Kutzneria chonburiensis: one gene and its partner. The protein of the gene in region 2 binds, or shares a complex with, the protein of the main gene of each other region. Links are inferred from orthologs where the notes say so. Each region holds a gene or a part of one and is shown on either strand. Other genes may lie near its edges.

Evidence for each region.
Region 1: the proteins of uvrA (region 2) and mfd are in contact, whole or in part, in a crystal structure (PDB 4DFC), measured with the Escherichia coli proteins. The link is inferred for Kutzneria chonburiensis from one-to-one orthologs.

The regions. Positions count from the first base shown.
Region 1 is NZ_CP097263.1:8,283,874-8,298,623, reverse strand. What follows is about bases 6,408-10,567. They hold mfd (transcription-repair coupling factor), read right to left. Parts: upstream 10,184-10,567; coding sequence 6,608-10,183; downstream 6,408-6,607. Other genes in these bases: M3Q35_RS38620 (LamG-like jellyroll fold domain-containing protein), read right to left, coding at 10,349-10,567; M3Q35_RS38630 (hypothetical protein), read right to left, coding at 6,408-6,586. Also shown: eno (phosphopyruvate hydratase), read right to left, coding at 1-797; M3Q35_RS38650 (HelD family protein), read right to left, coding at 901-3,153; M3Q35_RS38645 (tetratricopeptide repeat protein), read left to right, coding at 3,328-3,717; M3Q35_RS38640 (lytic transglycosylase domain-containing protein), read right to left, coding at 3,773-4,639; M3Q35_RS38635 (nucleoside triphosphate pyrophosphohydrolase), read right to left, coding at 4,650-5,615; more of M3Q35_RS38630, read right to left, coding at 5,612-6,407; more of M3Q35_RS38620, read right to left, coding at 10,568-14,750. UniProt on the Escherichia coli protein: Couples transcription and DNA repair by recognizing RNA polymerase (RNAP) stalled at DNA lesions. Mediates ATP-dependent release of RNAP and its truncated transcript from the DNA, and recruitment of nucleotide excision repair machinery to the damaged site.
Region 2 is NZ_CP097263.1:4,912,545-4,926,497, forward strand. What follows is about bases 5,870-9,232. They hold uvrA (excinuclease ABC subunit UvrA), read right to left. Parts: upstream 8,932-9,232; coding sequence 6,070-8,931; downstream 5,870-6,069. Other genes in these bases: M3Q35_RS22015 (C1 family peptidase), read left to right, coding at 5,870-5,998; M3Q35_RS22025 (maleylpyruvate isomerase family mycothiol-dependent enzyme), read left to right, coding at 9,123-9,232. Also shown: M3Q35_RS21985 (GntP family permease), read left to right, coding at 1-77; M3Q35_RS21990 (AMP-binding protein), read left to right, coding at 143-1,723; M3Q35_RS21995 (zf-HC2 domain-containing protein), read right to left, coding at 1,800-2,507; M3Q35_RS22000 (sigma-70 family RNA polymerase sigma factor), read right to left, coding at 2,504-3,049; M3Q35_RS22005 (hypothetical protein), read right to left, coding at 3,204-3,797; M3Q35_RS22010 (hypothetical protein), read left to right, coding at 3,905-5,065; more of M3Q35_RS22015, read left to right, coding at 5,159-5,869; more of M3Q35_RS22025, read left to right, coding at 9,233-9,902; M3Q35_RS22030 (MBL fold metallo-hydrolase), read left to right, coding at 9,972-10,649; M3Q35_RS22035 (hypothetical protein), read right to left, coding at 10,697-11,131; M3Q35_RS22040 (hypothetical protein), read right to left, coding at 11,253-11,513; M3Q35_RS22045 (DUF6531 domain-containing protein), read left to right, coding at 11,793-13,953. UniProt on the Escherichia coli protein: The UvrABC repair system catalyzes the recognition and processing of DNA lesions. UvrA is an ATPase and a DNA-binding protein. A damage recognition complex composed of 2 UvrA and 2 UvrB subunits scans DNA for abnormalities.

The DNA of each region.
Region 1 (14,750 bases), 3.4 Mb from region 2 along the record:
ATCTGCTCCGCGCTGCGCTTGCTCTTCTCGAAGGTGTACGCGCCGTCCGAGTAGAACTCGGTGGCGGCCACGTCCAGCGCCAGCGCCACGTCGCGGCCCAGCTTGTAGCCGGCCTTCTCGACGGCGACGGCGATCAGGTCGAGCGCCTCGCGGTTGCTGGACAGGTTGGGCGCGAAGCCGCCCTCGTCGCCGAGGCCGGTGGCCAGGCCCTTGCCCTTCAGCACGGACTTGAGCGCGTGGTAGACCTCGACGCCCCAGCGCAGGCCCTCGCGGAAGGACTCGGCGCCGATCGGCGCGATCATGAACTCCTGGATGTCCACGTCGGTGTCGGCGTGCGAGCCACCGTTGAGGATGTTCAGCATCGGCACCGGCAGGATGTGCGCGTTGGGGCCGCCCAGGTAGCGGAACAGCTCCAGCCCGCTGGACTCGGCGGCCGCCTTGGCCACCGCCAGCGAGACGCCGAGGATGGCGTTCGCGCCGAGGCGACCCTTGTCCGGGGTGCCGTCAAGGTCGACCAGCTTCTGGTCGACCACCCGCTGCTCGACGGCCTCGATGCCGACCAGCTCGGGCCCGATCTCGTCGAGGACGGCGGTGACGGCCTTCTCGACACCCTTGCCGTTGTACCGGGTCGTGTCGCCGTCGCGCAGCTCGACGGCCTCGTGCTCACCGGTCGACGCGCCGGAGGGCACCGCGGCCCTGGCCAGCGTGCCGTCGTCCAGCGCGACCTCTACCTCGATGGTCGGGTTGCCTCGCGAGTCCAGGATCTCGCGCGCGCCGACCTGCTCGATGACCGCCACAACAGCTCCTATCCAGCGTTCAGGGACTCATCCCTCGACCAGCCTAGCCGGGCACATGGATCACCCGGAGGCGGCACGCTCGCGTGCCGAAACGAGAGCGTAATCATTCTGAATCGAGGGAGAAAGGGGTGAGCTTGGCCAGCACCGCCGGCAGGTCTCCGGTATGGAGCACGCCGAGGCGTTTGGTCGCCCTGGTCATGGCCACGTACAGGTCGTTCGCGCCGCGCGGGGACTCCGTCAACATCAACTCCGGCTCGACCAGCAGCACGGAGTCGAACTCGAGACCCTTGGCCTGTCCGACGGTCAGCACCACGACCGGGCTCTCCAGGTCGTCGCCGCCGACCGCGAACGCGCCGGCCAGCGAGCGCGGCACCAGCACCGCCAGTCGCCCGTCCTCCAGCCGCTTCTCCTCACGGGCCACGGCGCGGGGCACGGCCTCGGCCAGGTCCTCGACTTTCTCGTGCCACGGCGGCAATCCGGAGTCGCGGACCGAGCTCGGCGGCACGGCGTCCGGGTCGAGGCTGGCGAGAACGTCCGTCGCCACGGCCATGATCTCGGCCGGGGTCCGGTAGTTGACGGTGAGCTCGGCCAGCCGCCAGCGGTTGGCCACGTACGGGCTGAGCGCCTGGCCCCAGGACATGGTGCCGGCCAGGTCGCCGGTCTGCGCGATGTCGCCGACCACGGTCATGGATCGGCTGGGGCAACGGCGCATCAGCACCCGCCACACCATCTCCGACAGCTCCTGCGCCTCGTCCACGATCACGTGGCCGAAGGTCCACGTGCGGTCGTCGGCGGCGCGCTCGGCGGCGGTCAGGTAGTCGCTCTGGGCCACGCGGGCGACCAGGGCGTCGGCGTCGAGCATGTCCACGGCCATCAGGACATCGGGGTCGGACTCGTCCTGGAGGTCCAGGATGTCCAGCACGCCCTGGGCGTAGGCCAGGTCCTGCCGGCGCTTGGCCGCGGCGGCGGCCTTGAGCGCGCGGTCGTCCTCGCCCAGCAGCTCGGCGGCCTCGTCCAGCAGCGGCGCGTCGGCCGGCGTCCACTCCGCGCCGGGATCGCGGCGCAGCAGCTGCCGCTCCTGCTGGGACAGCCCGCGACCGGCGGCGTTGAGTCGCTTCTCCGACGCGTACAGGTCGGTCAGCAGCTGCTCGGGGGTGAGGATCGGCCACAGCTTGTCGATCGCGCCCATCACCCGCTCGTCCTCACGGAGCTCGGCGCGGATGTCGGCCACGTCGTCGGAATCCAGGAACTGCGAGCCGAGCCGGTTGGCGACGAGCCGGGCCAGCGCACCGATGATCTCCCGCTCGAACACCGGCCGGGCCGCGTTGTGCGGGCGGCGCGAGCGCCGGGCCCGGCCGCGGGCGTCGGCCAGCGTCTTGCGGTCCAGCACCAGGGTGTCGCGCTCGTGCGGAATCTCGATGCCGTCGCGCGGCACCCACTGCCGGTCCCGGACCGCGGCCTGGAGCACCTCGGCCATCACCAGGCGACCCTTGACCGCGCTGACCTCGACCGGCTCGCTGCCGACTGCTTTGAGCCCCGGGTAGAGCTCGCCGACGGTGTTGAGCAGCACGCCGGTCTCGCCCAGCGACGGCAGCACCTGGCTGATGTAGTTCAGGAAGGTCGAGTTGGGGCCGACCACCAGCACGCCGCGCTTCTCCAGCTGGCGGCGGTGGGTGTAGAGCAGGTAGGCGGCACGGTGCAGGGCCACCGCGGTCTTGCCGGTGCCGGGACCGCCCTGCACGACCAGCACGCCGTTGAGCTCGGAGCGGATGATCCGGTCCTGCTCGGCCTGGATGGTGGCGACGATGTCGCTCATCCGGCCGGTGCGGCTGGCGCCGACCGCGGCCAGCAGCGTGGCCTCGCCGACCAGGCCCTCGTTGCGGCCGGGCACGGCCTGCGCCAGGTCGAGGACCTCGTCGTCGAGGCCGACCACGTTGCGGCGGCGGGTGCGGATGTGGCGGCGCCTCGTCACACCGTCGGGGGACGCGGCCGTGGCGAGATAGAACGGGCGGGCCGCGGGGGCGCGCCAGTCCATCAACAACGGTTCGTAGTCACCTTCGGTGCGGAAGATGCCAATTCGCCCGATGTGCTGAAGTTCGCCGTTCTCGAAATCGAGGCGTCCGAAGCAGAGGCCGTTCTCGACCGCGCTGTACTGGGCGAGATCGCTCGAGTGCATCGCGGTCGCGGTGTCGCGCTCGGAACGGGCCTGCGGCGTGCCGCCCGTCTCCAGCAACACGCGGGCCAGCCGGCGCGACGTCTGTTCCCGGAGGTCGTCGAGCCGGCCGTAGAGCATGGAGACGTATTCCTGCTCTCGGTCGATTTCCTGACTGTCCGGAATACTCGCAGGGCTTGACAACTGACCTCACTCACCGTTATATTCTGGCGCAGACACGTTTTTTCGTGGTTTTTAGTTGTGCGTACAGACCGGTAAATCTATCAAACCGCTGGTCGCGCGCGCCACCGGTCACCGGTGTTGTGCCCGGATGGTCCATCGAAGTCACAGCCGATCTTGCGTACTGTGGGAACGACCATGAGCGACAGCACCTTCGAGGCGTTCCGACGGGCCGAGGCGCTGGTGTCGAACGGCCGTCCGCTGGACGCGCTGCGCGAACTGCGTCCGGTGCTCGACGCCGAGCCGGACCTGCCGTCCGTCGTGCAGCTGGCCGGCCGCGCCTACCTCAACTCGGCCCAGTTCCGACGGGCCGAGGAGGCGTTCAGCCGACTGGTCGAGATGGACCCGAGCGACCACTACTCGCTGTTCGCACTGGGCAAGACCCTGCAACGGCAGGGCCGGCACGCCGAGGCCATCACCCACCTGCGGCTGGCCGTGGCCATGAGCCCGCTGCCCGAGTACCAGGAAGCCCTCGGCGAGGTCAGCGCCCGCCTGTCGCTGCGCAACCATCCCCAGGCCGGCGACTGAAGCTGTGAACGCGCCGTTCCAAAACTCCGAGTAGAGGAATGGTCCGTTCCGAACTTCAGAGCTTGCCCAGGCTGACCTTGCCGTAGGCGTCGGCGTTGGAGAAGACGTCCTGGCCGTAGGCGGTGGAGTTGTTGTACGCCAACACGGCGTCCCACCAGTTCTTGGGCACGGACAGGTCGCCGCCCATCGCGCACATGTAGCGGGCGGCGGTCATGGCGGCGTCGTCGATGTTCTGCGGGTCGGGGTCCTTGCCGTCGGCGCTGGCCCGTACGCCCCAGCGGTGCCAGGTGGCCGGCGCGAACTGCATGGGGCCGACGGCGTGGTCCCAGGTGGTGTCGCCGTCGAGCTTGCCCTTGTCGGTGTCGGGCACGGCCAGGAAGCCCGGACTGCCGTCCAGCGCCGGGCCGATGATCGGCCGCGACTCCTCGCCGTTGGCCTGCACGCTCGCGCCGCCGTAACGGCCGTGCTTGGACTCGACCCGGCCGAGGCCGGCCAGCGTGGCCCAGGTGACGTGGCAGGCCGGGTTCTTGGCCTGGTAGGCCAGGTCGGCCTTGGCGTACGCGAGGAGCACGCGCTCGGGCACGTCGCTGTAGTAGGTGACCCGCGTGAGCCAGCCCTGGAAGTTCTCCCGGGGCGCGGCGGTCTGCGCGGCCGGCACCGGGGTGGCCGGGCCGGGGATGGCCGCGCCCCGGGCCACCTCCAGCGGCGGCACCCGGAACGGCGGCGGCCCGGATGGGCCGGACGGCACCGGCGGCTTGGGATGGCTCAGCCAGTTCACGGCATAGATCGCGCCGGCGCCCAAAGCGAGCACCAGCGCGATCAGGAAGACCTTGCCGAAGATCTCGCCGCCCCGGCGCTTGCGCGGAGGCGGCGACGGATATGGCGTCCCGGCCGGCGTGCGCGGAGGGGTCGAGTAGGCCATGCGACCCAGGCTACGTGGCCAAAGGGGATTGAGGCTGCGGCCAGTGCCGGCGCCAGTCCTCCGCGGTCAACCGGGTCGGGTCCAGTCCGGCAGCCTTGGCCGACAGCTCCGCGGCCCGCACGTCCCGTTCGAACTGCCGTGCCACGGCCCGCAGCTCGCTCTCCGGGTCCTCGCCGGCCAGCTTGGCCACCGCGGTCACACCGAACAGGGTCGCGCCGGTGTCGTCGCCCGAGGGCAGCAGGTCCACCGGCAGGCCGACGCGGGCCACGCGCTGGGTCAGCTTGGCCGCCAGGGACACCGCGGGCTGGCCGAGCGCCACGCCGTCCACGCTGGACTCGCGCTTCTTCTCGGCCTGCTTGAGCTCTTCCCACCGGCGGTCGTGCCGGTCGAGCTCGAAGCCTTCCTCCTCGGTGGCGAACACGTGCGGATGCCGGCCGACCAGCTTGTCCACCAGGTCGCCGGCCACGTCGTCGATGTCGAACGGCTCGCCGTGCTCCGAGGCCACGCGGGCGTGGAACAGCACCTGGAGCAGCACGTCGCCGAGCTCCTCGCGCAGCGCCGCCCGGTCACCGTCCTCGATCGCCTCCAGCAGCTCGTAGGTCTCCTCGACCAGGTACTGCCGCAGCGACTCGTGCGTCTGCTCCGCGTCCCACGGGCAGCCGCCGGGCGAGCGCAGCCGGTCCATCACCGACGCCGCGTCCAGCAGGGCCGAGCCCGCCGGCTCCGGCGTATCGATCCTGGTCGCCCCCGCCGCCAACAGCGCCGCCGCGGCGGGCTCCGTGGCATCGGTCGCGATCAGGACCGCGTCGGCGCCCAGCTCCTCGCCGGCCAGCTCGCCGGCGCCGAGGGACTGTCGCAACTGCTCGGGCACGTCCTTGCCCGCCCACACCTGCGCGGCCGCGCGCAACGCCGGCAGCGCGGCCGCCGGCAGCACGCCGGGCAGGCGCGGGCTGAGCAGCACGACAACAGCGGTCACGAGTTCGTCTTCACCGTCTTCAAGATCGACGACGACTCGCCGTCGCTGGGCGACACCAGGCCGGTCAGCGGCTCCCAGACGCCGAAGCGCGGGTTGAGCGTGACGCCGCTCTGCGCCGCGTAGCGGATCATCTGCGACTGGCCGAAGCTGCCCGCGACCTGGCTCACGTCCTGGCCGCCGGTCGTGTCGCCGGCGTTCTCGCTGCGCTTCTGCACGTAGGCGACGACCCAGATGTTCTCCTGCTGCACCGGGAAGGCGATCACCGAGCCGGCGTTGGCCGCGAACATCGGGGCCAGTTCCTGCGGCGTGCTCGCCGGCGAGCCGGTCAGGTTGGCCGTGGACTTGGGCTTGCCGCCGTCCTGGCTCTGCGCGCCGGCCATCGCCTGGTTGATGATCGCGGTGTGCTGGTCGGGGTGGGCCAGGATCTTGTCGACCAGCGCCTGCGCGCCGTTGCGGTCCTGGGTGACCGCGTAGTCGTAGGTCACGGCCGTGGTGCGGACCTGCTTGGCACCGATCGCCTGCCACAGCAGCGAGTCGCGCAGGTAGCCCTTGAGCACGTCGCCCTTGACCGGGATGTTCTTGGTGTCGCTGTAGGACGGCAGCTGACCGGACGCGGTCTGCTGCGCGTAGACCTGGTCGACCTGCGCCTCGCTGACCGTCACGCCCAGCTTGGCCGCCAGCTGCCTGGTCGCCTCGTCCCACACCGCCAGCTGCACGATGGTGCGGGCGATCGGCGGGAAGGTGCTCGGCTTCTGCTGCTGGAGCTGGCGCGCGTCCGGGCTGCCGGCCAGCACGTCCGTGATCCGCTGCTGGACGGACTCCAGGCTCACCTGGCCGCTGCCGACGATGGCGGCGGCGCCGATGTCACCGCCGCCCGGGCCGGCGCCACAACCGGTGACCAGGGCGCCGACTGCGGCGCACGCGGCAAGGACGGCAATCGGTCGGCGAATGGCGATCGTCACAGTGCGCACTCTCTCACAGTGAAGATGATCTCAACCAGCCGCTACCGGCTTGGGTTTTCCCAGCAGCGACTCGATGAAGTGGGCACACCAGTCCAGCAGCTCGGTGTCCCGCAGCGGCGGCGCGCCGATCCGGCCGCCGGCCGGGCCCTCGGTCGGGCGCGGCACCGACACGATGTGCGTAGCCGGCTTGTACAGCGCCTTCGGGTACAGCCGCTTCATGCGTACCAGCTGCGAGTCCAGCAGCTCCATCGGCGCGAAGCGGATCGAGCTGGCCTGCGTGGCCACCTCGGTGACGCCGTGGGCGCGGCAGGTCTGCCGGAACCGGGCCACCGCGAGCAGCCGCTCCACCGGGGCCGGTGGCTGGCCGTAGCGGTCCTGAAGCTCTTCCTTGACCGCTTGGAGCGTCGCCTCGTCGAAGGCCGCCGCGATCTTGCGGTACGCCTCGAGGCGCAGCCGCTCGCCCGGCACGTAGTCGTGCGGGATGTGCGCGTCCACCGGCAGATCGACGCGGACCTCGGCCAGCTCCTCGGCGTCGTCCTCGGTCGGCGCGCCGGCGTGCTTGCGGAACGCCTCGACCGCTTCGCCGACAAGGCGTACATAGAGGTCGAACCCGACGCCGGCGATGTGGCCCGACTGCTCGGCGCCGAGGATGTTGCCGGCGCCGCGGATCTCCAGGTCCTTCATGGCCACGGCCATGCCCGCGCCGAGCTCGGTGTTCTGCGCGATGGTGGCCAGCCGGTCGTGCGCGGTCTCGGTCAGCGTGCCGTCCGGCGGGTACAGGAAGTAGGCGTAGCCGCGTTCCCGGGCCCGGCCGACCCGGCCCCGCAGCTGGTGCAGCTGGGCCAGGCCGAGCAGGTCGCCGCGCTCAACGATGAGCGTGTTGGCGTTGGAGATGTCCAGTCCGGTCTCGACGATCGTGGTGCAGACCAGGACGTCGAACTCGCGCTCCCAGAAGCCCTCGATGATCTTCTCGAGGCGGTCCTCGTTCATCTGGCCGTGCGCGGTGGCGATCCGGGCCTCCGGCACCAGCTCGCGGATCCGGCGGGCCGCCCGCTCGATCGAGGACACCCGGTTGTGCACGAAGAACACCTGGCCGTCACGCAGCAGCTCGCGGCGGATGGCCGCGCCGACCTGCTTGTCGTCGTAGGCGCCGACGTAGGTCAGGATCGGGTGCCGCTCCTCGGGCGGGGTCAGGATGGTCGACATCTCGCGGATGCCGGCCAGGCTCATCTCCAGCGTGCGCGGGATCGGCGTCGCCGACATGGTCAGCACGTCGACGTGGGTGCGCAGCGCCTTGATGTGCTCCTTGTGCTCGACGCCGAAGCGCTGCTCCTCGTCCACGATGACCAGGCCGAGATCCTTGTAGCGCAAGCCGGTCTGCAGCAGGCGGTGGGTGCCGATGACGATGTCCACCTCGCCGTCGGCCAGGCCGGCCACGACCTTCTCCGACTCGGCCGGGTCGGTGAACCGGGACAGGCCCTTGACCACGACCGGGAACTGCCGCATGCGTTCGCTGAACGTGTTCAGGTGCTGCTGGGCCAGCAGCGTGGTCGGCACCAGCACCGCCACCTGCTTGCCGTCCTGCACCGCCTTGAACGCGGCGCGGACCGCGATCTCGGTCTTGCCGTAGCCGACGTCGCCGCAGATCACCCGGTCCATCGGGACCGCGCGCTCCATGTCCCCCTTCACCTCGTCGATGGCCGCCAGCTGGTCGGCCGTCTCGGTGAACGGGAACGCGTCCTCCAGCTCGCGCTGCCACGGCGTGTCCGGCGCGAAGGCGTGGCCGGGGGCGGACTGCCGCGCGGCGTAGAGCTGCACCAGCTCGGCGGCGATCTGCTTGACCGCCTTCTTGGCCTTGGCCTTGGTGTTCTTCCAGTCCGAGCCGCCCAGCTTGTTCAGCGTGGGCAGCTCGCCGCCGACATAGCGGGAGACCTCGTCGAGCTGGTCGGTCGGCACGAACAGGCGGTCGCCCGGCTGGCCCCGCTTGCTGGCCGCGTACTCCAGCACCAGGTACTCGCGGGTGGCGCCGGCGACCGTGCGCTGCACCATTTCCACGTAGCGGCCGATGCCGTGCTGCTCATGCACCACGTAGTCGCCGGACTTGAGCGCTAGCGGGTCGACCGCGTTGCGCCGCCGCGACGGCATCTTGCGCATGTCCCGTGTGGACGTGCCGCCGCGGCCGCCGGTCAGGTCCGTCTCCGTGAGGACGACCAGGCCCAGGCCGCTGGCCAGGAAGCCGTCCTCCATCGAGCCGCGGGCCACCGTGACGACGCCCGGTTCCGGGGCGTCGAGCAGGCCGTTCTCCGCCAGCCGCGCCGGTACCTCGGCCTCGGACATCTGCTCAACGGCGCGCTGGGCCGTACCCGTGCCGGGAACGATCAGCAGTGCCGTGCCGCCGGTCGCCGTGTGGGCACGCAGGTCGGCGAAGGCCCGGTCCACCTCGCCGCGGTACGACTCCACCGGCGTGACATCCAGGCGCAGCACGCCTTCCACGTCCGTGGTCAGCTGGCTCATCGTCCACCAGGCGCGGCCACTGTCCACTGTGGTCGTCGCGACGTCGGCCAGCGCTCGGTAGGCCGAGGCGCCCAGATCGATCGGCGCCTTGCCGCCGCCGGCCGCCGCCATCCAGGAGGCTTCCAGGAACTCCTGGCCCGTGCGGACCAGGTCCTGGGCCCGGGTTCGGATCTTCTCCGGGTCGTTGACCAGCACGATCGTGCCTTCGGGCACGACCTCCGTGAGCAGTTGGAGCTCGCCGACACAGAGCGCCGGGATCAGCGCCTCCATGCCTTCCACCGCGATGCCGTTGGACAGCTTGTCCAGCATCTCCGCCAGCTGCGCATCCGCTTGGTGATCCGCCGCCAGCTCCGCCGCCCTGGCCTTGACCTGTTCCGTCAGCAGCAGCTCGCGGCAGGGCGGTGCCGTGAAGGCTTGGATCTCTCCCGGCAGCGACCGCTGGTCGGCCACCGAGAACGCCCGGATCTCGCTGACCTCGTCGCCCCAGAACTCCACCCGGACCGGGTGCTCCGACGTCGGCGGGAACACGTCCAGGATGCCGCCCCGGACCGCGAACTCACCGCGCTTCTCCACCATGTCCACGCGTACGTAGGCCAGCTCCGTCAGCCGTTCCACCAGCTGTTCGAAGTCGTGCTCCGTGTTGATCTCCAGGTGCACCGGAGCCAGCTCACCCAGCTGCGGCGCCATCGGCTGGATCAGGCTCCGCACCGTCGCCACCACGACCTTCAGCTGCCCCGCCGGGTGCTCTTCCGGGTGCGCCAGCCGCCTGAGCACCTCCAGCCGCCGCCCCACCGTGTCCGCCCGGGGCGACAGCCGCTCGTGCGGCAGCGTCTCCCAGGACGGGAACAGCTCCACGGCATCCTGGCCCAGCAGATCCTTCGCGATCGCCCCCAGCTCGTCCGCTTCACGCCCCGTCGCCGTGATCGCCAGCACCGGCCTTTGCGTGGCCAGCGCCGCCACCAGCAGCGGCCTCCCCGCCGGCGGCCCTTCCAGCTCAAGGCGTGGCGTCTCCACCGCCCCCAGCGCCTCACGCAGCGACTTGTCCGCGAGCACGGCGGTCAGCAGACCGGACAAACGGCCGGGCTGGGTCACTTCGACAGTCCCCCTCGGATACACCTCGACACGCTCTCCAGCCTATGCCGCACCACCGACAAGGACCCGCCCTGGTTCAAAACCCCAGGTCAGCGCGATATGCGGGGTGGACGGTCCGATCAGACGAAAGAGGCCCCGGAGCTGAGCTCCGGGGCCTCGACGCGATCAGTTGATCCGTTGGTACAGCGCGGAGACCTGGGTCGGTGTCAGCGCGTAGTTCCATGCCTGCGCTTGACGGATCCGGCCGGGGAAGAACCGGTCGTTGGCGTCGTTCCACCGTGCCCGGCCCATCGTGAACGGCCCGGTGGCGGCGAACGAGGTCACGTTGCCGACCAGGTTGACGAAGGTCCCGTTCACGTAAAGGCTCTCGGTCTTCGCCACGGCGTCGTACACGCCAACCAGATGGGTCCAGGTGTTGGCAGCCGCTTGATCAGGTGCGATCACGCACGGCAGGTTGGCCACGGTCGGCGTGTCCGACGGCGACACCGAGAAGTTCCAGCTCTTCGAAGCCGGGTTGTAGAACAGGTAGAACGCGCTGCTGTGCTGGCCGTCCTCGCCCAGCACGGTGGCCGCGGTCGAGGGCAGTGTGCTCAGGTTCGCCCAGACCGACACCGAGAAGCTGCGGCTGGTGTCCACCGCGGGCCCGTCCGTCGCGGCGTAGCCGGCGGACCCGTCCAGGCTGAGCGCCTCGGCGACCACGGGGTCGGCGGCCCACGCCGCTGTACCGGCCAGGGTGGCTTGGTTGCCGCCGGAGGCCGGCAGATACGGACTGGTACCGCTGTTCGGCGTGTCCGCGGCGATCGTCGGATCGCTCGTGGTCGCGCCGTCATCGAGCGTCCAGGTGTCCTGCGCTCCCTGGTACACGGAGGCCAGCGCGCCGAATCCGGCATCGTTGAGGTTGACGTGGTCACCGCTGTCGGCGGCCGGATTCAACTGCACCCGCTGCCCGCTGGAGTCGGGCACGCCGACGGCCTTGTCCGAGTCGACGTAGTACTGCGACGGTTGCCCGCCGAACTCGGCCAGCCACTGGTTGACCGCCACCCGCTGGTCGTCGACGGCCGTCGTGCAGGCATCGTTCGTACTGGTCCCGTTTCCGGCGTAGCCGAGGCACGGTGTCAGCCCCATGCCGACGAACGTGAGGCCGTAGCCGGTCAGGTAGTCGATCAGCGCGCTCAGGCCGCTTGACGTGAGGTCGTTGGCCGATCGGCCGGCGAGCACATCCTGCAGCCCCTCCTCGAGCACAACCGTGTTCAGGCCCGGCTGGTCGAGCAGGTCGCGATCGATGCGGGACAGCAGGGACGGGCCACCGCCGCTGACCGACGCGTAGTCCGTCATCACGCGGTTGGACTGAATGCCTTCCGACAGCGTGCCGTACGGCGTCGGGGTCGTCGCCTCGGTGGCCGCGAACACGTCGGCGAGGTCGGCCACGGCCGTCCGGCCCGGCTGGGTCTGCTCGACGAAACCGTCGCCGAGCACCGCCTGGGTCGGCACGCCGCTGGTCTGCACATCCATGTTGGTCACCACGTTCGTGGAGAACCCGTCCGTCCCGCTGTGAGAAAACGCGGTTCCGGTCATGTCCATGGTGTGGTCGTCGGTGTGGTTGGCCTTCTCGGTGGCCGTGGCGTTCGCGGTGACGAAGCCGTAGCCGGTGTTGTTGGTCTCGGAGTTCGTGACGATGTACGGCACGTCGTTGCCCACCTGGAACGACACCAGCGCGAACTTGTTGGCCGGCACCGTCAGGTGTATCGGATCGGAGTACGTCATGCCGCCTTCGGGCAGCGTCACATTCGGCTGCCCACCGAATGTGAGCGCGATCGGCGATGCGGCCGGCACCGCCGTGGGCGCGGTACCTCCGCCCGACGCCAACGCGATGCTGGCATGCCTGATGTCCAGCGGCGTGTCACCCATCGCGTTGTCGAACTTGATCCGCACGGTGTCGCCGCCGATCGACGGCCGCACCGCCTCCCGGAAGGTGACGTCGGAGAAGGTCGAGCCGTAGTTGAACAGGCCCTCGGTCGGGGAGCTCCACGCGCCGGTCCATGTCTTGCCGGCGGCGGCGCCGTCGATGGTGGTGTCGCGGGTGGCCATGCCGTAGATGTGCAGCGCCTGGGCGCTCCACGGGCTGGCGCCGACGTCCGGCAGCGTCACCGACTGCACGGTGCGGCCGGGGATCAGCGGCACGGAGAAGGTGTACAGCTTGGTCGGGAGCTGGCCGTTGGGGCCGCCGGGCTCATTGCGGTGCGGCAACGTGACCGCCGCCAACGCGCTCGGCCCGGCCACCCAGTCCGGGACGGTCAGGTAGTAGGGCATGTCGAACCCGTGGTCGTAGTGGATGACACCCTTTGGCGCGCACCAGTAGCCGGGCTTGGTGGAGTCGAAGCACCACGAGGCGGTCACCGGCGTGCCGGCCGGCACGTACGGCGCGGTCAGGTTGCCCTTGATCGACGGCGGCATCTTGCCGGCGTCCACGGTGGTGCCGGTGGTCAGGAATTCGAGCGCGCTGCTGCCGGTGGTCGCGACGGACTGGCCGACGGTGATCGTCTGGTTGGCCGCCAGCACGTTGTCGGCCTGGCCGGCGCCGAACTGGGGCAGCGTGAACTTCGCCCCGTTGACGTTGACCGTGCCGCCGCTGTTCCAGCCGGCGTTGGTGAGGTCATCCGCGGAGAACGAGTTGAGACCGTCCGCGTTGCCGAGGCTCACGTTGTTGTTCGGGCTGATCGACACGTTGTTGAAGCACGCGGCCAGGGTGGCGCAGGTGGTGCTCGGGTCGGCGCCCGAATAGAAGGTGTAGCTCTGGTAACCCGAGGCGTCGCCGGCCGCGTCGGCCGTGTAGGCGAGCATCGTGTGCGGGCCAGGGGACTTCGGCCCGTAGGACCTCGTCGCCGACGCCGCCATCTCGGCGATCTCCGAACCGTTCAGCGCGGTCTGGTACGCCTGCACATCCGAGATCGAACCGTGGAAGAACGCCGTGTCGCCGTCGTTGAAGCGGGTGTCGCCGACCACGAACGGCCCGGGCGCCGGGATCACCGCGGACACCGTGTTCTGCTTGATCAGCACACCGTTGACGTAGAGGCTGATCTGGTGCGCCGGCGCGTCGTACACACCGGCCACATGGGTCCAGACATTGACATTGGCCTGAGTCACCGTGTTGCTGAGGAACGCCCACTGGTACGGGTCGCCCGTCGCGTCCGCATTGGTCATGCCGAAGATCCACGCCTTGACGTCCGGCGAGTACCGGATCTCGAAGGCCGACGTGTGCGTGGCGTTCTGGCTGGCGACGGCGTAGTAGCCGTTCAGGTCGGAGATCTTGGCCCAGGCCGAGACCGTGAAGCTCTGCGTGGTGTCGAGCACCGGGCCACTCGTCGCCCCGTGCCCGTCGGGGCCCGCGAACCTCAGTGCCGGCGCGTCGTCGGTCGCCGGCGCCCAGGCGACGCCGCCGCCGGTCAAGGTCACCGGATGGTTGTTGCCGCTGGCGTCGGCGAGGCTCGTGCCGGTGCCCTCGGTCATCCGCCACCGGGCCGCCGGGCTGATCTGCCCGCCGCCGAAGATCTTCGCGATGTCGGTCGCGCTCAGCGCCGCCTGGTAGGCCTGCACATCGCTGATCGACCCCTTGAAGTCGCCGGCCTGCATGGCGTTCCACTGCGCCCGGCCAATGGTGAACGGCCCGTTGGCCGCGTAAGGCGTGCTGTCCGTGTTGGTGCCCTGAGCCTGCCCGTTGACGTACAGCGTCAACTTCCCGTTCGACGCGTCGTACACGCCGGCCAGGTGGGCCCACACACCCACCTGTGGCGCGTTGGTCGATTCCGCCCGGACCGCCGCGGCGTTGAGGTTGTCGCTGGACAGCTTGGAGAACGACCACTTGCCGTCGATGTTCTCCAGGTAGAAGCCGCTGGCGAAGACGCTGTCCTGGCCCAGCACCGCGCCGCTGTCGGTGGTCGAGGCGGCGTTCACCCAGGCCGACACGGTGAAGCTGCCGTCGGTCTTGATCACGGGTCCGCTGGTCGCCGCGAACCCGTTGCCGTTGAGCGACATCACCTTGCCGTGCACGGGATCCGTGACGAACGAAGTGGTGCCGCTGAGGGTTGCCGGCGCGTTGCCGGCGGAATCCGGTGCGGCCGTCGCGGTGGCGTCGGACAACTTCCACCGGCTCGCCACGGCGATGGCGGCGCTGCCGTTGGGCGTCATCACGTCGGCCGACGGCGGATTCGTCCTGGGCAGGTTCGGCTCGTCCAGACTGTCCACCAGCTTGCTGACCTGGCCGCCGGTGGACGCGACGGTGAACCGTCCGGGCGTGCCGGCGACCGCGCCGATGGTCCCGTTGTCGGGATACCTGCCGTCGGTGGAGCTGATCGACGGAGCCGACGGCGCGGTCGGCTCGGCCGTGAAGTGGCAGACCGGCGACCAGCCACCCCAGTCCTCGCCGTCGGTGACCCTGGCCTTCCAGCTCACCACCTGGCCGTTGGACAGCCCGGTGATGAACGAACTCGGCAGCGAGTACGCGGCCGTGCCGCCGGATCCCACGTTGTCCGCGCTGTAGCCGTCGGTCGGAGACCCGTTGTCCACCCAG
Region 2 (13,953 bases):
CCAGCTGGACCGTGCTGGAGACGGTGCTGTCGGTCGTCGGCTTCGCCATGGCCGCGCTGATCAGCGTGTTCGTGTAGTTCGCCCGTGACCGAAGGCCCGGGAGGTCGAACCTCCCGGGCTGCCGCGGCGTTAACTGTTCTATATGAGCGGGGTGCGGGACGTCAGGGTGCTGGCCAGGGCCGGCATGATCAGTCCGGGGCACGCGCTGCGCAGTCGGCGCGCGCTGTCGGACGTGCGCCACTGGGGCGCCGTGGTGGGGGCGGCCAAGCTGGCCGCGCGCCGACGACCCGAGGTCGCCGGCATCGTCGACGACCGCGGCGAGGTCACCTTCGCCGAACTCGAGCAGCGGTCGACCGCGCTGGCGAAGTCGTTGCGGGCCAAGGAGGTCGGGCCGGACAGCGTGGTCGCGGTGCTGTGCCGTGACCATCGCGGGCCGATCGAGACGCTGCTGGCCTGCGGCAAGCTCGGCGCCACCACGATCCTGCTCGGTACCGGCCTGGCCGCCCCGCAGCTGGCCGGACTGATCCGCCGCGAGCGCGTGAACGTTCTCGTGCACGACCAGGAGTTCGCGTCGGTGCTGACCGAGCTGGATCCGTCGGTGCAGCGGTTCGTGGCCTGGCGGGACGAGGCCGGCGCGGGCGTGCCGACGCTGGACGAGCTCATCGCCGACGCGCCCAAGGGCCGGCTGCGGCGGCCGCCGGACGTGTCCCGGGTGGTGCTGCTGACCAGCGGCACCACCGGCGCGCCGAAGGCGGCCCCGCGCAAGATCCGCTCCGGGCTGGCCGCCGCCGACTTCCTCGACCGGATTCCCCTGCACGCCGGGGAATCCACCTTCATCGCGGCGCCGATCTTCCACGGCATCGGCTTCCTGCACGTGGTGCTGGCGCTCGGGCTCGGCTCGACCATGATCGTGCGGCGGCGGTTCGACGCCCGGCAGACCATGGCCGCCGTCGACCGCTACGGGTGCAGCACGCTCGTGGTCGTGCCGACCATGCTGCAACGGATCATGGAGCTGGGCGAGCGGGAGCTGTCCGGCTACGACCTGGCGCGGTTACGGGTGCTGTTCTGCTCCGGCTCCGCGCTGTCGCCGTCGCTGGCTCGGCTGGCCATGGAGCGGCTCGGCGATGTGCTCTACAACTTCTACGGCACGACCGAGGTCGCCGTGGCCACCGTCGCCACGCCGGAGGACCTGCGGGCCGCGCCCGGCACCGTCGGCTTCAGCCCGCACAACTGCACGGTTCGGCTCTACGACGTGGACAACAACGAGGTGACCGGGTCCAACCGGGTCGGCCGGATCCACGTCGGCGGCACGCTGCGGGCCGGCGGCCGGGCCGTGCGGGACGGCGTGGACGGCCTGGCCGACACCGGCGATCTCGGGCACTTCGACGAGGCCGGCCGGCTGTTCATCGACGGCCGCGAGGACGACATGATCATCTCCGGCGGCGAGAACGTGTTCCCCGGCGAGGTCGAGAACCTGCTCATGACCCACTACCAGGTGCGCGACGCGGCCGTGATCGGCGTGCCCGACCACGAGTTCGGGCAGCGGCTGCGGGCCTTCGTCGTGCCGACGCCCGGGGCCACGCTGGATCCGGTCGAGCTGCGGGAGTTCGTCCGGGTCAGCCTGGCCCGGCACAAGGTGCCCCGTGACGTCGTCCTCGTGCCCCGGCTCCCCCGCACCGCCACCGGCAAGGTCATCCGCACCCAGCTCGAGTCAACCCCTTGACCGACGTGAACGCTTGGAAGGGGGCCTTCCTGCACTCGGAGTGTAGGAAGGCCCCCTTCCAAGCCTGAGGGCTTGCTCAGACGGGGGTGTTGACGAGGGTTTGGCCCTGGTCGTTGACGACCGAGACCGAGGCGACGTCGTTGATGGACATCAGGGCGGTGCCGTCGAGGGTGATCGACTTGCCGGGCGTGGCGTTCGGGCCGACCAGCCAGCCGCCGAACTGCTCCTGCTTGCCCGCCTTGGACGTGACGAACAGCTTGCAGCGTTGACCCGGCGCGATGTCGCTTGCCTGCACCTGGAGCTTGACCCAGCCGTTGCTAGCCGGGATCACGGTGGCGGCCAGGTGTGCCCCGGTGACCGGGTCGACGTTGGCCGAGTGCTTGGTGCCGGACGGCAGCGGGCTCGCGGTCGGCGCGGCGATGCCGCCATTGCCGGTGGCGCTCTGGTTGCCGACGAGCACGCCGGCGCCGACGCTGAGCGCCACCACGGCGACGAGACCGGCGGCGGCCAGCGAGCCGCCCCACACGCGCTGGCGGGACGTGATCCCGCGGACCTCACGCAGCGTGCGCTGCAACAGCAGATCGCCGCCCTCGGGCGGACCGTCGAGGAACGCCTCCGGCGGCACCTCGCCGAGCTCGTCGTGCAGCAGCCGCAGCTCTTCCAGCTCACGGCGGCACTCCGGGCAGCTCTCCAGATGCGCCTCGGTCGCGGTGTTCTCCTCGGGCGTCAGAACGCCAAGGACGTACGCGCCGACGAGCGCCTTGTCGTGCTCGGGAGCGGTCATCGGGTCACCTCCGCCGGCTGCTCGGCCATCGCCGTGCGCAGTGCTTTCAACGCGTAGTGCGATCGGGACTTCACGGTGCCCGGCGGCAGCCCCAAGGTGGACGCCGCTTCGGTCACCGACCTACCACGGTAGTAGATCTCGACCAGCACGTCGCGGTGCTCGGCCGAAAGGGTGTTCAGCGCCGACAGCACGGCCATCGAGTCCACCACGCCCTGGGCGTGGTCGCGCTGGATCGGCGGCGTGGTCGGCGTCTCCGCGACCTCGGTCGGCCGGACCGCGCGGGCCCGGGCCCGGTCGGTGATGATGTTGCGGGCCACCGTGAGCAGCCAGCCGCGCACCGAACCCTTGTTGTTGACCATGTCGTCGGCGTGCTTCCACGCCCGCACCAGGGTCTCCTGCACGACGTCCTCGGCCGCGGCGCGGTCGCCGGTCAGTCGCGTCGCGTAGGCGAGCAGACTCCGTCCGTGCTCCTCGTACAGGGATCGGATCAGTGCCTCGTCGCCGGCAGACCTCCCTCCCCTGCGCGACCACCGTTCTGCGATCCCCACCCGCGTACCTCCACGTTGCTGCCGTCGATTCGCGGTATTGGGTATCAGATCGGCCGGACGGTCGACAGCTCGGGTCGGGCCGGCGAACCAGCCTGGCGTCGACGAGACTGCGAGCAGCTGCATCTCATTGCACTTTCGGACGGGAGTCTCAGTAGCCGTAGCCGCCGGCACCGGGATCGATGCTGGTGGTCGGCGCGACCTTGGTGGCACTGCTGCCCTGGGTGTTGGCGCCGCCGGTCGCCGGGGCGCCCGCGGCCTTCTTGCCCTGCGGCGTGATCGCGTACCACTTCTGCATCAGGCCCTGGCCCTTGGCGTCGCCCGGGGCCTTGTCCTGCTTGTAGCGGTAGACGGCCCAGCCGTTGATGGTGATCTGCTTCTGGCCGTCCTTGCGCAGGATCACGCCGACCGCCGACTGGTCGATGCCGTCCAGCGTCGCCGTGCTGGACGTGGCCAGCTCCGGCGGCCAGGTGTCGGCGCACTTGTCGTAGCAGTTGGACACCGGCGGGTTGGCCGAGTCGCTGTCGAAGCGGTACAGGGTCATGCCGGCGGCGTCGGTGACGACCTGGCCGAGCTGGCCGACCGTGGTGGCGATCAGCTTGACCTGGTTGGGGTCCGGCGGCTGCTGGTTCGTCTGCTGCTGGGCGGGCGGGGCTGCGGTCTGCTGCCCGCCGCCGCAGGCGGCCACAGTCGTCAGACCTAGGGCCGCCGACGTCGCCAGCACAAGAATGCGGGTCCGGTTCATGGGCAGGGCTCCTCGGGGTCGACGTGGACACCCCAGAACACGGCAGCCATGGCTGACTGGTTCAGGTAACGGGGGAAGTTTTTGGCCGACCCCCTACGGTGCACCCCGTGACGAGGCGAAACCTGCTCCCGGCCGTCGTGCTCCTGCTGGCCACCGCCGGCGCCGCGGCCGACGGGGGCCAGCAGAGCGAGCTGGTCGTGTACGCCGGCGGTCGATTAGGGGCCGGCGTGGCCTGGCTGGACGCCCTGCTCGTGCTGGTCGCCGTGGTCGGCGCCACCGGAGCCGGGCTCGGATTCGGCCGCCGCTGGCCGGATGTGCTGGTCGTCACCGCGCCGGTGGACATCGCCCTGTTCGTCGCGGCCCTCGATCCGCCGGCTGATCTCCGGCTGGCGCTGGTGGTCGCGGCCACGGCCGTACGGATCCTGACGTTGTTGGCCGTGCTGGCCGGGGCGCAGGACGTGGGACTGCCGGCGTTGGCCGGCTTCGCCGTTGGCGGCTACGTGCTGGGCGGCTATCTGCCGGGGGCGCACTGGTTGCTGAGCGTGGGCGCGGTCGGCGGATTGCTGGCCGCTGCTGTGCGACGGCCTGCCGCTTCTCGTCCGACGCCTACCCCACGCGGGAATTCCGAGTTCTCCGAGGCCTCCGGGTCCACTTCGGTCCGGTCCACTGTGGATCTGCGCGCGCTGGTCATCGGCGTGATCGCGGCCCTGCTTTCCCTTTTGTCCCTTCTCCTCCAGGGCATCTCGGCCCAGGAGACCCTGGGCGTGACCGGGTTCGCCTTCGCCGCAGCGGCCCTGGTGCTCGGCTCGCTGTTCGGCTGGCGATCACTGGCTTGGCTGGTGGCAACGACGCTGGTCGTGCTGGGCATCGGCCTGCCGACCGGCGTCGTGTGGCCGTTGGCGATCCTGGGCGTGGTCGCGGGCTGTGCACTGTCGTTCTTGCCGTTCCGAGCATTCATCGCCGCAGGACTGTGCGTGATTGCCGCCTTTGTCGGCGGTTTCGTCGTGTTTGCCGCATTGGCCGCCGTCGCCGCGTCGGCATTGCCGGCGCTTCGTGACCGCCGGTCGACACCGGTTGTGTTCGGACCGTTGCTCGCTGTCGCGGTGACGGCCGGCGCGGAATTGATTCTCTGGGCGACCGTCACGTTTGGCGGCCAGGAGGGCGGGGTACTTTTCGGCGACGGCCACGTGACGATTCCTCTGTTGTGCACGGCCGCCGTGCTGGCCGGGACACTTGCGGTCGTTGACCGGCGAACGATTAACAGTTAACCCCACCAGACCAAAGTAGCTACATCACGAGCGTTGCTCACACTTAGTTTTGCCTTTCCAGATCCCCTGCACCTGATCTGAAAAGGACAGTCCATGAGCAACACGCTCTCACGCGTGGCAATCGCGCTCGCCGTGGCGGGCGCCGTCGGCGCCATGGTGACGCCGATCGCCACCGCGGCCCCGGCCCATCCCCTGCACCGGGCCAACGGCGCGCTGCCCTCCCAGCACCGCGTCCAGCACCGTGACGCCCTGGCGTTCCGGTCGGTCCCGAACACCCCGACCAGCGCCTCGCTGGCCCAGTACGCGGTCACCCCGGGCGACCAGGGCCAGGTCGGCTCCTGCGTGTCCTGGGCCATCGACTACTCGGCGATGAGCATCCTGGAGAACGAGCAGGGCATCACCGGCCACCCGCAGGCCCCGATGTACACCTACGCCCAGCTGGCCCGGGGCAACGACCAGGGCAGCACGCCCTCGGACACGTTCGACATCCTCACCTCGCAGGGCGTCGACACGATGGACGACTACTGGCAGGGCAACTTCGACTACACCACCCAGCCCGACAGCAACGAGCGGGCCAACGCCGCGAACTGGAAGCTCTCCGGCTACACGCCGATCAGCACCGGCAGCGGCATCAAGGCCGGCGTGCAGCAGGCCATCGCCAGCGGCCTGCCGGTGGCCATCTCCATCCCGGTGTACCAGAGCTTCGAGCGGATCTCCCGCTCGCAGGCCACCGACTACAGCTACTACCCGACCTCGGGCGACCAGTACATGGGCGGCCACGAGATCACCATCATCGGCTACAACAGCAGCGGTGTCCGCGTGCAGAACTCGTGGGGCACCAACTGGGGTGACGGCGGCTTCATCAACCTGTCCTGGAACTACCTGGCCAACCAGGTCGAGGAGGCCAACGCGGTCGGCAAGCTCGTCCAGTAATCGCATAGTTCGTGCTTGGAAGGGGCTTTCCTGCACTCCGAGTGCAGGAAAGCCCCCTTCCAAGCGTCATGTCAGTTCTTCAGGACGTCCCGCAGGAACTCGGCGGTGTAGCTCTTCTTGTGCTCGGCGATGTCCTCGGGCGTGCCCTCGGCGATCACGGTGCCGCCGCCCGAGCCGCCCTCCGGGCCCATGTCGATGATCCAGTCCGACGTCTTGATCACGTCGAAGTTGTGCTCGATCACGATCACCGTGTTGCCCTTGTCGACCAGGCCCGAGATGACGCCCAGCAGCTTGCTGATGTCCTCGAAGTGCAGGCCGGTGGTCGGCTCGTCCAGGATGTACACGGTCTTGCCGGTCGAGCGCTTCTGGAGCTCGCTGGCCAGCTTCACGCGCTGCGCCTCGCCGCCGGACAGCGTCGGCGCCGGCTGGCCCAGCCGCACGTAGCCGAGGCCCACGTCGACCAGCGTCTTGAGGTGCCGGTAGATCGCGTTGATCGGCTCGAAGAAGCCGGCGGCCTCCTCGATCGGCATGTCCAGCACCTCGGCGATGGTCTTGCCCTTGTAGTGCACCTCGAGGGTCTCCCGGTTGTACCGGGCCCCCTTGCACACCTCGCACGGGACGTAGACGTCCGGCAGGAAGTTCATCTCGATCTTGATCGTGCCGTCGCCGGCGCAGGCCTCGCAGCGGCCGCCCTTGACGTTGAACGAGAACCGGCCCGGCTGGTAGCCGCGCACCTTGGCCTCGGTGGTGGAGGCGAACAGCTTGCGAATGTTGTCGAACACGCCGGTGTAGGTGGCCGGGTTGGACCGCGGGGTGCGGCCGATCGGCGACTGGTCGACCTGCACCAGCTTGTCCACCTGCTCGAGGCCCTTGATCCGGGTGTGCCGGCCCGGCACCTGGCGGGCGCCGTTGAGCTTGTTGGCCAGCACCGTCGCCAGGATGTCGTTGACCAGCGTGGACTTGCCCGAGCCGGACACGCCCGTCACCGAGACCAGGCAGCCCAGCGGGAACGACACGTCGATGCCGCGCAGGTTGTGCTCGCGCGCGCCGACCACGGTCAGCTGGCGCTTCTTGTCCACCGGGCGACGGATCGCCGGCACCGGAATCTCCTTGCGGCGGGACAGGTACGCGCCGGTCATCGACTGCTTGTTGGTCAGCAGCTGCTTGTACGGGCCGCTGTGCACCACCTGGCCGCCGTGCTCGCCCGCGCCCGGGCCGATGTCGACGATCCAGTCGGCGGCGCGGATCGTGTCCTCGTCGTGCTCGACCACGATCAGCGTGTTGCCCAGGTCGCGCAGCCGGCTCAGGGTCTCGATCAGCCGGTGGTTGTCCCGCTGGTGCAGGCCGATCGACGGCTCGTCCAGCACGTAGAGCACGCCGACCAGGCCGGAGCCGATCTGGGTGGCCAGCCGGATGCGCTGCGCCTCGCCGCCGGACAGCGTGCCCGCGGCCCGGTCCAGCGACAGGTAGTCCAGGCCGACGTCCAGCAGGAAGCGCAGCCGGGCCTGCACCTCCTTGAGGACGGCGCCGGCGATCATCTTCTCGCGCTTGCCCAGCGTCAGGCCGTCGAGGAACTTCGAGCACTCGGCCACGCTGAGCGCGCACACCTCGGCGATCGAGCGGTCGCCCTGGGTCTTGTGGGCGAGCGTGACGGCGAGGATCTCCGGCTTGAGGCGCGTGCCCTGGCAGGCCGGGCAGGGCACCTCCCGCATGTAGCCTTCGTACTTCTCCCGCATGAACTCCGACTCGGTCTGCTCCTGGCGGCGTTCCAGGAACGGGATGACGCCCTCGAAGTTGGCGTAGTAGGAACGCTCACGTCCGTAGCGGTTGCGGTAGCGGACGTGCACCTGCTCGTCGACGCCGTGCAGGACGGCCTTCTGCACCTTGGCCGGCAGCTGCCGCCACGGGGTGTCCATCCGGAAGCCGATGGTGGTGGACAGCGACTCCAGCAGGCGGATGAAGTAGTCCGCGGACTGGCCGCCCTGCCACGGCGCGATCGCGCCCTCGGCCAGCGAGAGCTCGTCGTCCGGGACGACCAGCTCCGGGTCGACCTCCTTGCGGGTGCCCAGGCCCGTGCAGACCTGACAGGCGCCGTAGGGGGAGTTGAACGAGAAGGAGCGGGGCTCCAGGTCCTCGATGGCCAGCGGGTGCGCGTTCGGGCAGGCCAGCCGCTCGGAGAAGCGCCGCTCGCGGGCCGGGTCGTCCTCCGGGAGGTCGACGAAGTCCAGCACGACCAGGCCGTCGGCCAGGCGCAGCGCGGTTTCCACCGAGTCGGTCAGCCGCTGCTTGGAGGACGGCTTCACGGTGAGCCGGTCGATCACCACCGAGATGTGGTGCTTCTCCTGCTTCTTCAGCTTCGGCGGCTCATCGGACAGCAGGTGCACGGCGCCGTCGACCAGGGCGCGGGCGTAGCCCTGGGACTGGAGGTTGGCGAACAGGTCGACGAACTCGCCCTTGCGGCCGCGCACGATCGGGGCCAGCACCTGGAACTTGGTGTTGGCCGGCATGACCAGGACCTGGTCGACGATCTGCTGCGGGGTCTGCTTGGTGATCGCCTCGCCGCAGACCGGGCAGTGCGGCTTGCCGGCGCGGGCGTAGAGCAGGCGGAGGTAGTCGTAGACCTCGGTGATCGTGCCGACGGTGGACCGCGGGTTGCGGTTGGTCGACTTCTGGTCGATGGAGACCGCGGGCGAGAGGCCCTCGATGAAGTCGACGTCGGGCTTGTCCATCTGGCCGAGGAACTGCCGGGCGTAGGCCGACAGCGACTCGACGTAGCGCCGCTGGCCCTCGGCGAAGATCGTGTCGAATGCCAGGCTCGACTTGCCGGAGCCGGACAGGCCGGTGAACACGATCATGCTGTCGCGGGGCAGGTCGAGGTCGACGCCGCGGAGGTTGTGCTCACGGGCGCCGCGGACGACGAGGCGGTCAGCCACTGGTTCCCCTCTTCACGCAAGGACTGGCGGACGGAAAGATCGAAAGTGTGGTCGAGCCCCCATGTTATGCCGCGGGTCCGACAATTTGCGTCGAGGGTGGAGATCCGCAGGTCCAGGGCACTACCGGTCTGTGGTGGGTGGCCGTACGCTGGGTTAGGTATCTGATCACGCCGCGACGTCGGGATGAGCTGATGGTCAGTAATACCTCCGCCACGCACACGTCCGAAGCCACTGGGGTCACCGTGCCGCCGCAACGGGTCCAGCAGTCCGACGCGGTCCGCGAGGCCGCCGCCGGCCTGGCCGCGGTGGAACAGGCGACCGGCAGACTTCTCCAGGTCGTCGCGGACATGGACGACGCCGCGGCGCGGGGCGCCAGCGCCCTGCCCGGGTGGACGCGGGGACATGTGCTGACCCATCTGGCGCGCAACGCCGACGGGCTGGTCAACCTGCTGACCTGGGCCCGTACCGGCGTCGAGCACCCGATGTATGCCAGCAATGCCGACCGGGACATCGACATCGAGGAGGGCGCGCCGCGGTCGTTGTGGCTCCTCGAGCAGGACGTCGTGGCCGCCTGTGGGCGGTTCGCCGCCGCTGCCACCGGACTGGGTGACACCGCCTGGCAGGCCGAGGTGATGCTGCGCGGCAACCGGGCCGTACGGGCCCATCAGGTGCCGTGGAAGCGGGTCAGCGAGCTGTGGATCCACCTGGTCGACCTCGACGCCGGCGTCTCGTTCGACGACGTGCCGGTTGACGTGGCCGAACGCATCATCGGCGATTCACTGGCCCACTACCGTTCGCTGCCCGCTCGGCCGTCCTTCCGCCTCACCGTCGGCAGCCGCAGCTGGGACGTGGCCGGTGATGGCGACGTGCACACCGTCACCGGCAGTAGCGGCGCCGCACTCTCCTGGGTGACCGGCCGCGGGGCTGCCGGCCTCTCCGGCGACGTCCCCGCGCTGCCACCCTGGCTGTGAGATCCACCCCATCGTGTGAACGCTCGGCCGCCATGGAGGGACGGTGGCCGAGCGACTAAGTTCGGTGGTGTGGACGTTGTCGAGGAGTACACGGGACATGTCGAGCCCAACGGGCCGGCCGCGCGGCGCACGCTCGAGGCCCTGACCATCACCAAGATTTCCGTCGGGCCGATGGACAACAACGCGTATCTGCTGGTGTGCCGCCGTACCGGCGATGCCCTGCTGATCGACGCCGCCAACGACCCCGAGCGCTTGGCCGACCTGCTCGGCCACGACCCCGAGCGGCCGCGGTTGAAGACCATCGTCACCACCCACCAGCACGCCGACCACTGGCAGGCCCTCGGCGCCGTGGCCGGGGCCAACGGCTCCAACACCGCCGCCCACCCCCTCGACGCCGCTCCGCTGCCCGTCCCCCCCGACTTCCTCGTCGAGCACGGCTCCACCCTCGAGGTCGGCGAATCCGTCCTCGAGATCATCCACCTCCGCGGCCATACCCCCGGCTCCGTCGCCGTCCTCTACCGCGACCCCGCCGGCCACCCCCACCTCTTCACCGGCGACTCCCTCTTTCCAGGTGGCGTGGGCAAAACGTCGTCGCCGGAGAACTTCACGTCGCTGCTGAACGACGTGAAGTCGCGGTTGTTCGACGTCCTGCCGGACGACACGTGGTTCTACCCGGGGCATGGCGACGACTCGACGCTCGGCGAGCAGAAGCCCCACCTCGACGAATGGCGTTCACGCGGCTGGTGAGCAGGACACGGGGGCCGCCGACAGTCATGCGGCGGCCCCACGTGGGTTCAGTCTTCGTATCGTTTCGTCACAACGAAGGCAGTGCCCGCGAGTGGCTCCCCAACGGGGGTCTTCGCCCAGCTGGCCAAGACTTCAGATTGCCCATCACTACGGTTCAGCAGTTCGACTATCTCCTCGAGAGCCGGCGGATCAGCCCTCACACAATCGAGCACCGGCTCACCCGTGGCGCTGCCGTATTCCTCCTCCGGCTCGTCAGGCACCCATTGGCAGATCTCGACTTTCCAGCCGTTGCGTTGCCACCGGCAGCCGGGGATCGGCGCCAGGACATTGAGGAAGTACCAGCCCGCTTCCTCGTCGTACGGATCGTCAGTGATCCCTAGATGCTCGATGAGCAACCGCGCTTCACTGTTGGCGCACTGCCGACTCGCCGCGAGAAGCAGCCGCAGGTCCGCAGCGGCGGGTTCAAGACGGGACTTGACCACGCCCCACTCCAGGTCATTTAGGTTGTCACGATCCTCCTGAGCAAGCCCCGGTGCCGACTCGCCGAAGGCAACGAAGGGGAACTGGAATTCCCAGCAGCGACGCTTGTCCGATTCCGGAGGCTCAACTCCCTCGCGCGTTTCGATCGGTCAACGCAGCCAGATGTGTGGTCGGATAGTGCGCGAGCCGCTCGCCTCGCTCGTCATACATGCTGACCGGCACCGTGGCGTAGGAGGAAATCCGATTCAGTGCATCAACGATCGGCGCAGCTAGCGCCATATTGTCCACGCTCGTGACCGTAGACGACACGACTCCGCCCGGCCCACGGTAGGTGGCCAGGATCTGCACTTTGCCACGGCTGGCATGGCGTGAATAGATTGTCATGGGCATGCCCCTTCAGCCGGCGCCACGACAGTGAGCTGGCAAGTAACAAGGAAGTTCAGTGGCGAGGCGGTGGCGCAAGCGCGATCCAACGCTCCATGCCTCGAAAGAAGTCAGCGGTGGCTCAGGTCCGATCCCGCGCTCCTTGCATCACCGCAACGGCACCCATGACCCGACCGGGACGGCAACAACTGACACGCGTGCCCATCAGCATCATCCGATCCGGTCGCACCGGTTCGGGCGATATGCCAGGATCGACGAAGGTCGAAGGCAGGGGGCGACTTGAGCGGATTTCATGTCGATCCGGATCACCTGGACAGGTCCGGCGGCAAGCTGGGGGACTTCGCGGAGAAGGTCTCGAGCGGCGGCGAGCGCCTACAGCAGGCGGGGCAGAACCTGCTGTCGCACGCCAGCGGCGACCGGTCGGGTGTGGGCGCGGTGGTGTCCAAGGTGTTCGGCCGCGGCCTTGAGATCACCGGCAAGGTGTTCAGCGAGGGCGGCCGGGTGGTGGGGGCCGCGGGCGGCCGGCTCAAGCAGAGTGGGCGGCTGTACCGGGAGTCGGACGAACACGCGCACAGCCTGCTTAATCGGCACAACCCGAAGGGTGCGCCGACGGGGCGGCGACCAGGCGGCGGCAACAAGCAACCGAGGTCGGTTGGTGGTCGAGGCCAGGGCCGGAGGAACCGGTCGGCGCGGCGAACGGCGGGCGGCGACGCGCGTCGCGCTGGCCAGAGCGAACGGTCCGGGTGCACCAACGGCGACCCGATCAACATGCGGACTGGAGAGGTCGTCCTCCCCCAGACCGACGTGGGGCTGCCGGCAATTCTGCCGCTGGTGCTGACCCGCCGTCACCTGAGCGGTTACCGCCTCGGTCAGAGTTTCGGCCCGACCTGGGCATCCACCGTGGATCAGCGACTGGAGGTGGACGAGGAGGGCGTCTGCTTCGTCGCCGACGACGGCCGGGTGCTGATTTATCCACCCGTGACGGGCGACGGTGTGCTGCCGGTGGAGGGCGAACGCTGGCCACTGCACCGCGACGAGCACGGCGATTACGTGCTGAGCCAGCCGGACATGGACCGCACCCTCCACTTCGGACACGGCGACGATGTGTTGCCAATCGACGCGGTGGTGTCCTTGTACGGGCAGCGGATCGATTTCCGCTACGACGACAGTGGAACGCTGGTCGGCATCGACCACTCTGGCGGGTACCGGCTGACCGTGCTGACAGAGCACGAACGGGTGACCGGGCTCCGGCTCGGTGAAACGGTGCTGGTGGACTTCGGCTACGACGAGGACGGCCGGCTCACCGAGGTGATCAACTCGTCCCACCGGCCACAGGTCTTCGAATACGACGACGCCGGCCGAATGGCGCGATGGGTGGATCGCAACGGCGAGTGGTATCGGTTCCACTACGACGGCCGGGGTCGCTGCCACCGCGCCGAGGGTTCGGGCGACGCGCTCGCCGGCCTGCTGGAGATCGACGACGACCGGCGGATCTCGGTGTGGACGAACTCGCTGGGCCACCGCACGACGTTCGAGTTCAACGAGCTGGACCAGATCGTCCGGCAGGTCGACCCGCTGGGCAACGCGACGCTGTCGGAGTGGGACCGCTACGATCGGCTGCTGGCGCGAACCGATCCACTGGGCCGCACGACCCGCTACACCTACGACGACCGGGGCAACCTGACCGCGGTGACCCGTCCCGACGGCACTCAGGACCGCACGGAGTACGACGACCGGGACCGACCGGTCGTGCTGGTGGATCCGGACGGCGCGGTGTGGCGTCGATGGTACGACGACCGCGGCAACCTGGCGGAGGTCGTCGACCCGGCGGGTGCGACCACCCGCTACGGCTACGACGAGCGCAACCATCTGTCGTCGATCACGGATCCGCTCGGCGGCGTGTACCGCGTGACGACCGACGACGCCGGCCTGCCGACGGAGACGGTCGACCCGCTCACCGTCACCGTGAGATACGAACGGGACGCCTTCGGCCGGATCAGCGCGATCACCAACCCGCTCGGGGACGTGACCCACTACGGCTGGTCGATCGAGGGCAAGCTGCTGTGGCGCACGACGGCGGACGGCTCGACGGAGCGCTGGGGATACGACGGTGAGGGCAACCAGATCGACGAGGTCGACGTGCTCGGCCGGTCGGTCCTGGTCGAAAGCACGCACTTCGACCTGCCGAGCGCGATCACCGAAGTCGACGGGACCCGCGTGGAGTACCGCTACGACAGCGAACTGCGGCTGACCGCCGTGGTGAACCAGCAGCGCCGGACCTGGCGCTATGACTACGACCCAGCTGGCCGGCTGATCAGGGAGACCGACTTCGACGGGCGCGAGACCGGCTACGGCTACGACGCCGCCGGCCAGTTGGTGTCGAAGGTCGATGCCATGGGGCAGACCACCGAGTTCCGCCACGACAGCCTGGGCAATCTGG